DNA from 2 places in the Agrobacterium salinitolerans genome. Region 2 is predicted to be linked to the other one. Evidence: predicted binding sites of a transcription regulator. Region 2 holds the regulator's gene; the other holds the start of a gene.
What was found. Region 2 encodes LexA, which represses DNA repair genes until DNA is damaged. Its sites were predicted from a motif close to TGTTCNNNNTGTGTTCNG; they were not measured.

Region 1: the regulator LexA is predicted to act here: its motif matches at 1,078-1,095, upstream of O9X91_RS02405 (YifB family Mg chelatase-like AAA ATPase).

What each region holds. Positions count from the first base shown of each region.
Region 1 is NZ_JAPZLN010000001.1:509,403-514,405, reverse strand. It holds gene gshB (glutathione synthase) at 44-1,003, shown strand; gene O9X91_RS02405 (YifB family Mg chelatase-like AAA ATPase) at 1,187-2,731, shown strand; gene cysK (cysteine synthase A) at 2,935-3,903, opposite strand; gene O9X91_RS02395 (LysE family translocator) at 4,045-4,662, opposite strand; gene dut (dUTP diphosphatase) at 4,750-5,003, opposite strand, start outside.
Region 2 is NZ_JAPZLN010000003.1:296,915-301,917, forward strand. It holds gene O9X91_RS13430 (branched-chain amino acid ABC transporter ATP-binding protein/permease) at 1-275, shown strand, start outside; gene O9X91_RS13435 (ABC transporter ATP-binding protein) at 272-994, shown strand; gene lexA (transcriptional repressor LexA) at 1,293-2,015, shown strand; gene O9X91_RS13445 (glutathione S-transferase family protein) at 2,269-2,946, shown strand; gene O9X91_RS13450 (ComEC/Rec2 family competence protein) at 2,966-5,003, opposite strand, start outside.

The sequences.
Region 1 (5,003 bases), on a different contig from region 2:
CGCGGGCCGCAAAGCGTCCGCATGCTGCAAGAGGAACATTCGCATGGCGAAGATCAAGAACGTCGCGATCCAGATGGATCATGTCTCCGGCATCAATATCGCCGGTGACTCCACCTTCGCCATGAGCCTTGAGGCGCAGGCGCGCGGATATCGGTTGTTCCATTATACGCCGGAGCGCCTTTCCATGCGTGATGGCAAGATTTACGCCACTGTTGAGCAGATGGAACTGCGCGATATCAAAGGCGACCATTTCTCCCTGTCCGAACCGGAGCGTGTCGATCTGTCGATGATGGATGTCATCCATCTGCGTCAGGATCCGCCATTCGACATGGCTTACATCACCTCGACCCATCTGCTGGAGCGCATTCATCCGAAAACGCTGGTGGTCAACGATCCCGCCTGGGTCCGCAACTCGCCGGAAAAGATTTTCGTCACCGAATTCGCCGATCTGATGCCCAAGACGCTGATCACCAAGGACGTGGAGGAAATCGCCCGCTTCCGCAATGAAATGGGCGATATCATCCTCAAGCCGCTTTACGGAAATGGTGGTGCAGGCGTCTTCCATTCCGCGCGCGACGACCGCAACTTCTCCTCTCTGCTGGAGATGTTCGGCCAGATGTTCCGCGAGCCTTACATCGCCCAGCAATATCTGCCTGACGTCCGCAAGGGCGACAAGCGCATCCTCCTGGTAGACGGCGAGCCGGTTGGCGCAATCAACCGCGTGCCGGCGGAAAACGACGCCCGCTCCAACATGCATGCCGGCGGCCGACCTGAACCGACGGAGCTGACGGCGCGTGAAAAGGAAATCTGCCGCCGCATCGGCCCTGCCCTGCGGGAGCGCGGTTTCCTCTTCGTTGGCATCGATGTCATCGGCGATTATCTCACCGAAATCAACGTCACCTCACCAACCGGTATTCGCGAAGTGCGCAAATTCGGCGGCGCCGATGTGGCGAGCCTGCTGTGGGACGCGATCGAGAAAAAGCGCGACGCTCAGGAGTTCTGAAGCGATCTCAATCGCTCCCGGTTTGTTCCATGCGTACAACTCGATACAACTAAAATACATCGCATGCGAGAAATTGTTCTCTAGGTGTTCTTGTTTTATTCTTTTCTCTGTGGCACGTTGCTTGCGGGCGGCTGCCTTGGAACATGAAGTTCAGATGACGCGGCCGGTTTGCGGGGGCAGGCCATGGTGGCAAGGGTCAATACGGTTGCATTTCAGGGCATAGAGGGCGTGCCAGTCGAGGTGCAGGTGATGGTTGCACCCGGAAAGATCGGTATCCAGATTGTCGGTCTGCCGGACAAGGCGGTCGCCGAAAGCCGCGAGCGGGTGCAGGCCGCCCTGCATGCCTCAGGTCTGGCCTTGCCGGCAAAAAAAGTCACCGTCAATCTGGCGCCTGCCGATCTGCCCAAGGAAGGGTCGCATTTCGACCTTCCAATCGCTCTCGGCCTCATGGCTGCTCTGGGTGCCATACCGGCGGAAGCGCTCAGCCAGTATGTGGTTCTCGGCGAACTCAATCTCGATGGTACGATCGGCATGGTTTCGGGCGCGCTGCCGGCGGCCATCGGCGCCAATGCGCTCGGCAAGGGGCTGATTTGCCCGGCCGAAAGTGGGCCGGAAGCGGCCTGGGCCGGCGCCGGCATCGATATTCTAGCCCCGCGTAGTCTCATTGCGCTCGCCAATCATTTTCGCGGCACCCAGCTTCTGTCGCGCCCCGCACCTGCCATCCGTGCCAATCCGGTCAATCTGCCGGATCTGGCCGATATCAAGGGGCAGGAGACGGCCCGGCGCGCGCTGGAAGTGGCGGCTGCGGGTGGCCACAATCTGCTGATGGTTGGCCCGCCCGGTTCTGGCAAATCCATGCTCGCCGCTCGGCTGCCCTCAATTCTGCCACCGCTGGAGGCTGCGGAATTGCTGGAAGTGTCCATGGTTCACTCCATCGCCGGCCAATTATCGGGCGGCAAGCTGTCGGACCGCAGACCGTTTCGTACGCCACACCATTCCGCCACCATGGCCGCGCTGATCGGCGGAGGGCTGCGGGCCAAACCGGGGGAGGCCTCGCTTGCCCATCACGGCGTTCTTTTTCTGGATGAGTTCCCGGAATTCTCACCCCAGGTGCTGGATGCGCTGCGCCAGCCGCTGGAGACTGGCGAATGCATCATCGCGCGGGCCAATCATCGCGTCAGCTATCCCGCGGAAATCCAGCTCGTTGCGGCGATGAACCCCTGCCGCTGCGGCATGGCGGGAGAGCCGGGTTTCACCTGTGCCCGAGGCCCGCGTTGTGTGACGGATTATCAGGCCCGCATTTCCGGTCCGCTGCTGGATCGTATCGATATCCGTATCGACGTTCCCGCCGTCTCCGCCGCCGATCTCATCCGCCCCGTCGCGTCCGAGCCGAGTGCGGTAGTGGCCGGCCGTGTCGCCCGGGCTCGCCTTGCGCAGCAGGAACGCTACGCGGCGGCGGGATTTGCCGCCATTCGCACGAATGCCCGCTGCACGACGACCTTAATAGAAAAATATGCCGAGCCGGATGCGTCCGGGCTGCAATTGCTGCGCGATGCGGCTGAGCGGTTGAAGTTCTCCGCGCGCGGTTATCATCGCATTCTCAAGGTTGCCCGCACCCTGGCCGACCTGGATGGCAAACAAACGGTCGGCCGCATCCACGTGGCGGAAGCTGTGTCCTATCGTATCGCTGGCGAAAGGCTGACGGCGGCGGCCCAGAGCATCCAGTAGAGATATCAAGCGGTTTTTCGTCCGGAAAATGTTTAGAAACAAGGAGGTAGGGGCCGTCCAACGATTCCGCTTAAACTGGAATTGCCCTAGAAGGCGTCCCTTTGCGCCCTGCCTCAAAAAACATTGTGCCGCCAGCGGAGCCGGCGGCACGTAAGACAATTCGCAAATTGGGCGCGCAATCGTACTGCGCTTGAAAGCGTGGCTTAAAGCCCAAGGCCTTCGAAAAGCGCCGTCGAAAGGTAGCGTTCCGCAAAGGAAGGAATGATGACGACGATGTTCTTGCCGGCATTTTCTTCCCGCGCGCCGACCTTAATTGCCGCCGCCAGCGCCGCACCCGAGGAGATGCCGACCGGCACGCCTTCCAGCCTTGCCGCCAGACGTGCTGTTTCGAAAGCCTCGTCATTGGTCACGGTGACGATCTCGTCATAAATGCCGGTATCGAGGATGGCAGGTGCAAAACCGGCACCGATGCCCTGGATCTTGTGCGGACCGGGGTTGCCGCCGGAAAGAACCGGGCTGTCGGCAGGTTCGACCGCAATCACCTTCACCTCGGGCTTGCGGGATTTCAGCACCTGACCCGTGCCGGTGATGGTGCCGCCGGTGCCAATACCAGAGACGAGAATATCGACCGTGCCTTCGGTGTCGTTCCAGATTTCTTCAGCTGTCGTCTTGCGGTGAATATCAGGATTGGCGGGGTTTTCGAACTGCTGCGGAATGATGGCGTCAGGCAGGGTCGCGGCCAATTCCTGCGCCTTGGCGATGGCGCCCTTCATGCCCTTGGGGCCTTCGGTCAACACCAGTTCGGCGCCGAGCAGAGCCAGCATTTTCCGACGCTCAACCGACATGGTTTCAGGCATGGTCAGGATCAGCTTGTAGCCCTTTGCTGCGGCGGCGAAGGCAAGCGCGATGCCCGTGTTGCCGGAGGTCGGCTCCACCAGCGTTGTCTTGCCGGGGATGATCTTGCCTTGCGCTTCCAGCGTTTCGATCATGGCGACGCCGATGCGGTCCTTCACGGAGGCGATGGGATTGAAAAATTCGAGTTTGGCGAGAAGGTTGGCCTTTACGCCCTTCTCCTTCGCCAGCTTGTCGAGCCGCACGATCGGTGTGTCGCCGATTGTTTCCGTAATCGAGGAATAGACGCGTCCGCGTCCGGGCTTTCTGGCTTCGGGCATGATGCTCTCCTGTGTAAAGACCGCAAGATTTGAGCGGCAGAATAGGAGCAATAGCTTTCGCAAGCTAGCGAACGTTCGTCCGAATATCTCCAAATTGCAGGAATAATTTCACGATAAATCGCATAAACGCAAGAATTTGTTTTATGTGCTGCGGATCGCGATCATGGTCGCTGTTCCGGCCAGAATACCCGCCGCCGTGCGGTTGAGGATCGTCAAGGCGCTCGGCCTTTTCAGGAGGTTGCGCGCCTTGGCCGCAAGCAGGATGTAAGGCAGGAGAACCGCCATCAGCACGACGAAGTTGATGGCGAGAAGTGTCGCATATTCCGAAGCTCCTATCATGCGGATGTCGATCAGCGTCGGCACCAGCGCCACATAAAAAAGCATGGTTTTCGGGTTGCCGAGCGTAATCAGCAGTCCGGACAGGAAGGACATGGACATGCTGGTGCTCTTCTTCGCCTTCAGCTCCTGCGGCAGCAGACCGGCGGTCCAAAGCTTCCAGGCAATATAAAGGAGATAGGCTGCGCCCGCGAATTTCAGCACCATGAAGGCTTCCTGAAAGGTCTGCGCGACGAAGGCCAAGCCCAGGATCACAGCGGTCAGGTAAATCATGTCGCCCAGCACCAGCCCCAGACCCATGAAGAAGGTTTCGCGAAAGCCCGAACCCAGCGCCCGCGCCACGATCGCCGTCATGCCGGGGCCGGGAATGGCGGCGGCAATGAAGAGGGCGGTGGCATAGGCGAAAAGGGTCGTCAGCGTCATGATCGTGTTTCCCGGAAAATCCGCCAGATCAATAGCGAAACTGCCGGGTAAAGACAATCACTCCACGCGTCTGTCCCAGCGGTGTCGCTAAACGCCGGTGGAGCCGAAACCGCCGGCGCCCCGCGCCGTCTGGGAGGTCTCCGTCACCTCGCTCACAACAACTTGGGTTACCGGTGCGATCACCATCTGCGCAATGCGCATACCGCGCTCGATGATAAAAACCTCCTGGCCCAGATTGGCGAGGATGACTTTCACCTCACCGCGATAATCGCTATCCACCGTGCCGGGAGAGTTGAGGCAGGTAACGCCGTTCTTGATGGCGAGGCCGGAACGCGGACGAA
Region 2 (5,003 bases):
CCCGCGCGCTCTGCCTCAACCCGACGCTTCTGCTGCTCGACGAACCGGCGGCCGGTCTGCGCCACGGCGAAAAGCAGGAGCTCGCCACACTGCTGAAAAAACTGCGGGCCGAGGGCGTGAGCGTGCTGCTCGTCGAGCATGACATGGGTTTCGTCATGGGGCTGGTCGATCACATCGTCGTCCTCGATTTTGGCACCCTGATCGCCGAAGGCAAGCCGGCTGAAATCAGGCAACATCCAGCCGTGATCGCGGCTTATCTTGGGGGTGCAGCGTGAGCGGACATCTACTCGACATCAAAGACATCCACGTTGCCTATGGCCGGGCGGAGGTGGTGCATGGCATCTCGCTTTCCATGACGTCCGGCAGCATCGTCACGGTCATCGGCGCAAACGGGGCGGGCAAGACCACGCTGCTCAACGCCATCATGGGCGTCGTGCCTTCGCGCGGGACCATTCTTTACGACGGCGCGCCAGTGCCCGATACCATCGAGGCCCGGGTTGCCGCTGGCCTTTGCCTTGTGCCGGAAAGGCGCGAATTGTTCGGGTCGATGACCGTCGAGGATAATATCGAGCTCGGCGGATTCCTGCGCTCACGCCAGGAGCGCAACGAAACCCGTGAGGAAATACACGCACTCTTTCCACGCCTTCGCGAGCGCAGCAAGCAGCTTGCCGGAACGCTTTCCGGCGGCGAAAGGCAGATGCTGGCGCTCGCCCGGGCACTAATGAGCCGGCCGAGGCTTTTGCTGCTGGATGAGCCTAGTCTCGGGCTTGCGCCGTTGATCGTCGCCGAAATCCTGCGCATCGTTGCCGAACTGCGTCGTACCGGTGTCTCCATCCTGCTCGTCGAACAGAACGCCCGCGCCGCGCTTGAAATCGCCGACGAGGCCTACCTCGTCGAACTCGGCGAGGTCCGCCGCTCAGGCCCGGCCGCCGAACTCGCCGTCGATCCGGCACTGATGGCGAGCTATCTCGGACCGGGCGAACACGCCCTCTAAGAAAATCCTCGTAACGGATATGAGCGATTTGCCGTCTTAGACGGACGGATCGTCGTACCGGATGCCTGAAACACAGAGCTGCCTTCAATTGCCCACTTCAGACAGCAGTTCCTCCGATTATCAAAATAGTCACCAACCCTACCGGCTCTCGGCAGTTCACGCTTTCGAATATCAAATCACGATCTGAGATGCACCCTTCACGAAATTTTAGGGGATTGCGGAACACATATGGAACATATAGTGTTCGTTCTGTATTTGTTTCGCGACTTCAACGACGATTCTCAAGGGTGTTTTCCTCATGCTCACGCGCAAACAGCAGGAATTGCTTCTCTTCATTCATGAAAGAATGAAAGAGTCCGGCGTGCCGCCCTCCTTCGATGAAATGAAGGACGCACTCGATCTTGCTTCCAAATCCGGCATTCACCGGCTGATTACCGCACTCGAAGAGCGCGGGTTTATTCGCCGGCTACCCAACAGGGCGCGAGCGCTGGAAGTGATAAAATTACCTGAGGCCTATACGCCGGGCGCAAGGCCGCAGCGTGGTTTCTCACCGAGCGTCATCGAAGGCAGCCTGGGCAAGCCGAAGGCGCCGGAGCCGGCCGCGACCCCCAAGGCGCCTGCCAATGATCTCGGCGGTGCCGTCACCGTGCCGGTCATGGGCCGCATCGCCGCCGGTGTGCCGATTTCCGCCATCCAGAACAACACCCATGATGTGGCTGTGCCAGTGGATATGCTGGGTTCGGGCGAACATTACGCTCTGGAGGTCAAGGGTGATTCGATGATCGAGGCCGGCATTTTTGATGGCGATACCGTCATCATCCGCAACGGCAATACGGCCAATCCGGGTGATATCATCGTCGCGCTGGTGGATGATGAAGAAGCGACCCTGAAGCGTTTCCGCCGCAAGGGAGCCTCCATCGCGCTGGAAGCTGCAAACCCGGCCTATGAGACCCGAATTTTCGGGCCTGATCGGGTGAAGATACAGGGCAAGCTGGTTGGGTTGATCCGCAGATATCATTGATGCCGCCGCCGGTTTGGATAAGCCGAAACAGTTAAACGGCGGCATATCTGGCCTGCAAGATGAAGGGCGCGTCATTTCGTTGAATTGATGCGCCTTTTCTTTTTTAAGTGGCAAACGCGCTCGTCGTTGCGAAAATGCGGTTGTGCACGATGGCCCATCCATCAATTGGCGTTATGGGAGCCATGGATTCTTTGCGATATTCCAAGACCATTCGCAGATATAGAAATGCGCATCCTATCGGGGGAAAAACGCCATGTACGATCTTTATATTGCCAACAAGAACTATTCCTCATGGTCGCTGCGGCCCTGGGTTTTGATGCGCACGCTCGGCATCGCCTTTGATGAAAAACTCGTTCCCTTTGGCGAAGGTGTTGCCTTCTCCAGCTTTTCGCCGACGGGCAAGGTGCCGTGCCTTGTTGATGAGGGCGTGACGGTTTGGGAATCGCTGTCGATTGCCGAATATCTGGCCGAGAGACATCAGGGTGTCTGGGCAAGTGACAAGCAGGCACGGGCCTGGTCACGCTCGGCGGCAAGTGAAATGCATGCGGGCTTCTCTTCGCTGCGCAATCTCTATCCCATGTCGGTCGGTATCCGCGTAAAACCGAAGGGCGGCGATGCCGGGCTTGCGGCCGACATAAAACGCATTGATGCGCTGTGGAGCGAAGGCCTCGCAAAATTCGGCGGACCGTTTCTCGCCGGTCAAAAATTCACGGCGGTCGATGCCTTCTTCTGCCCGGTGGCGTTCCGTTTCCAGACCTATGGCGCCGATCTTTCGCCAGCGGCGAAGGCCTATTGTGACAGGCTGCTTGCCCTGCCCGCCATGCGCGAATGGTATGAGGCCGGACTGAAGGAAATCTGGCGCGATCTGCCGCATGAAGAAGAGATCGGCAGCATTGGCGAATTGACCGCGGATCTGCGCGCCAAGGCCTGACAAAACATGCTGACGGCACTCACTGCGATGCCGTCAGCACCTGAGTGACGGCTTCTGGCACATCACGGTCAAAGCGGCCACTCTTCCAGTCGTAATAGCGATGTTCGCTCCACGGCCTGTCGGTGCTGGCGGTTGCCGCGCGCATCCGCCCCACCACCCCCGCCTGTTCGCTGCCGGCGAAATTTATCTCTACCGAGCCGATGCGTCTTAATGTGTCGCGATTGAGCAGCAGGGCGCCCGAGCGGCATTGCGCAAACGAGGTTCTGCGGGAGACGATGACGATATCGGCGATATCACAGGCTTTTCCTGCAAACCGGCCGTCTTCCAGAACTATGATAAATTCGCCGCTTCCCGCGCGCGCCGCACACCAGATGCCTGTTCTGCAGGTGAAGACACCGGGTGCGGCATCTCTCAGCGTCGTTATCATCTCCCGCGCCACGGCCTTCATGTCCTCCGGCGCCAGCTTGGATTTGGTGGTGAGAGCAACGGTTGTTGTCGGAGCCCCCATCTTGAGAAGGACCGGTGGGAGCGGTTTGTCAGGCAACAGCAGCGCCCTCTGCCATTGCTCATAGATGAAGCCCTGCGGCCGCGTTTTTGTGGTGTAGACCCTGCCCTCGTCCAGAAGCGCCACCAGCTTGCCTTCCTCATGGACAAGCAGATCAGGCAGACCGCGTTGGGCGACGGCTCCAGAGAGGCCGAAGGCCAATATCAGAGGTGGCAAACCGAGTAGCGCCAAACGGGTGCGCAGCAATGTCAGCAGCAGAAAACCCACAGAGGCAATGCCGATGAAAGCGCCATGCGGTCTCCCGGTCGCCGCGCTGCCACCCCAGGACGCCACCTCGTCCGCAACCTCGATAACGAGCGCCATGCCGTAACCCATGACCTTCAGGAACGGCGCATCGAGCCCGAAGGGCATCAACAGCATGGCGATGAGGCCGAAGGGCATGACGACCAGCGACATCAGCGGCATGGCTGCCAGATTGGCGAAAAGTCCATAGGTGGTGACACGCTGGAAATGCTCGGCGGAATAGATCGCCGTCGAAAGCCCGCCGATCAGCGATGTGGTGACAACACCGCCGATGACGGCGCCTGCCGTTCCCGCCACCGTCATCCACGCCGGTTTGCGGCCTGTGAACAGACGCTCCCGGTCGCCGCGCCAGCGGCTCCAGGCGGCATAAGCGGCAACAAGCGCGATTGTCGCGGCAAAGGACATCTGGAAGCTCGGCCCCATGATTTCCGAAGGAGAGAGAACAAGGATGACCAGAGCGGACAGCGCAACATTCCTGAGGCTAAGCGACGGCTGATCGAACAGCACCGCGATCAGCATCACCGACATCATCAGCCAGGCGCGTTCGGCAGAGACGGCAAAACCTGATATCAGGTAATAGGCGAGCGTCATCAGCAGCGCCGCAAAAGCGGATATTTTCTTCACCGGCCAGCGCTGGGCAAAGGCCGGAAACAGGCTGAAGGCAAGCCTCAGCCCCACGAAGAATATGCCTGATGCCAACGCCATGTTGAGCCCGGATATGGCAACGATATGGGCAAGGCCGGAAAGCCGCAGGGCTTCCATTGTTTCCGCCGATATGGCCTGTCTCTCATCGGTGACGATAGAGGCGGCAAACGCACCGGCGTCGCCGCCAATGGTGCTGCGGATGCGCTCGGCAATGGCGGTGCGCAGGCCGTAGAGCCGCATATCGGCCCATTCCAGCCAATCATCCTTTGCGTCGATATCAGGGGCAGTGATCGTCTGCGGCGGCTTGTAAAAAAAGCCGGTCGCGCCTATGCCCCTGAAATAGGACGCGAAGGCGAAATCGTTGAGACCGGGCAAAGCCGGACCGGATGGCGGCGAAAGCCGCGCCTTGCCGCGAATTGTCGCACCGAGTGCCACCGGCTTTCCGCCGCCGCGGGCCAGCAGCGAAACCTTTCCAGGCAGGCGTGACAACGCCGGCGCTTCTGTCGCAGCCAGCTGCACCACATAACGCCAATCGCCGCGGGCATCGACCTCTCGGCGCATCACCGTGCCGGTAATAGTGGTGGTAACGGGCGTATCCAGCACC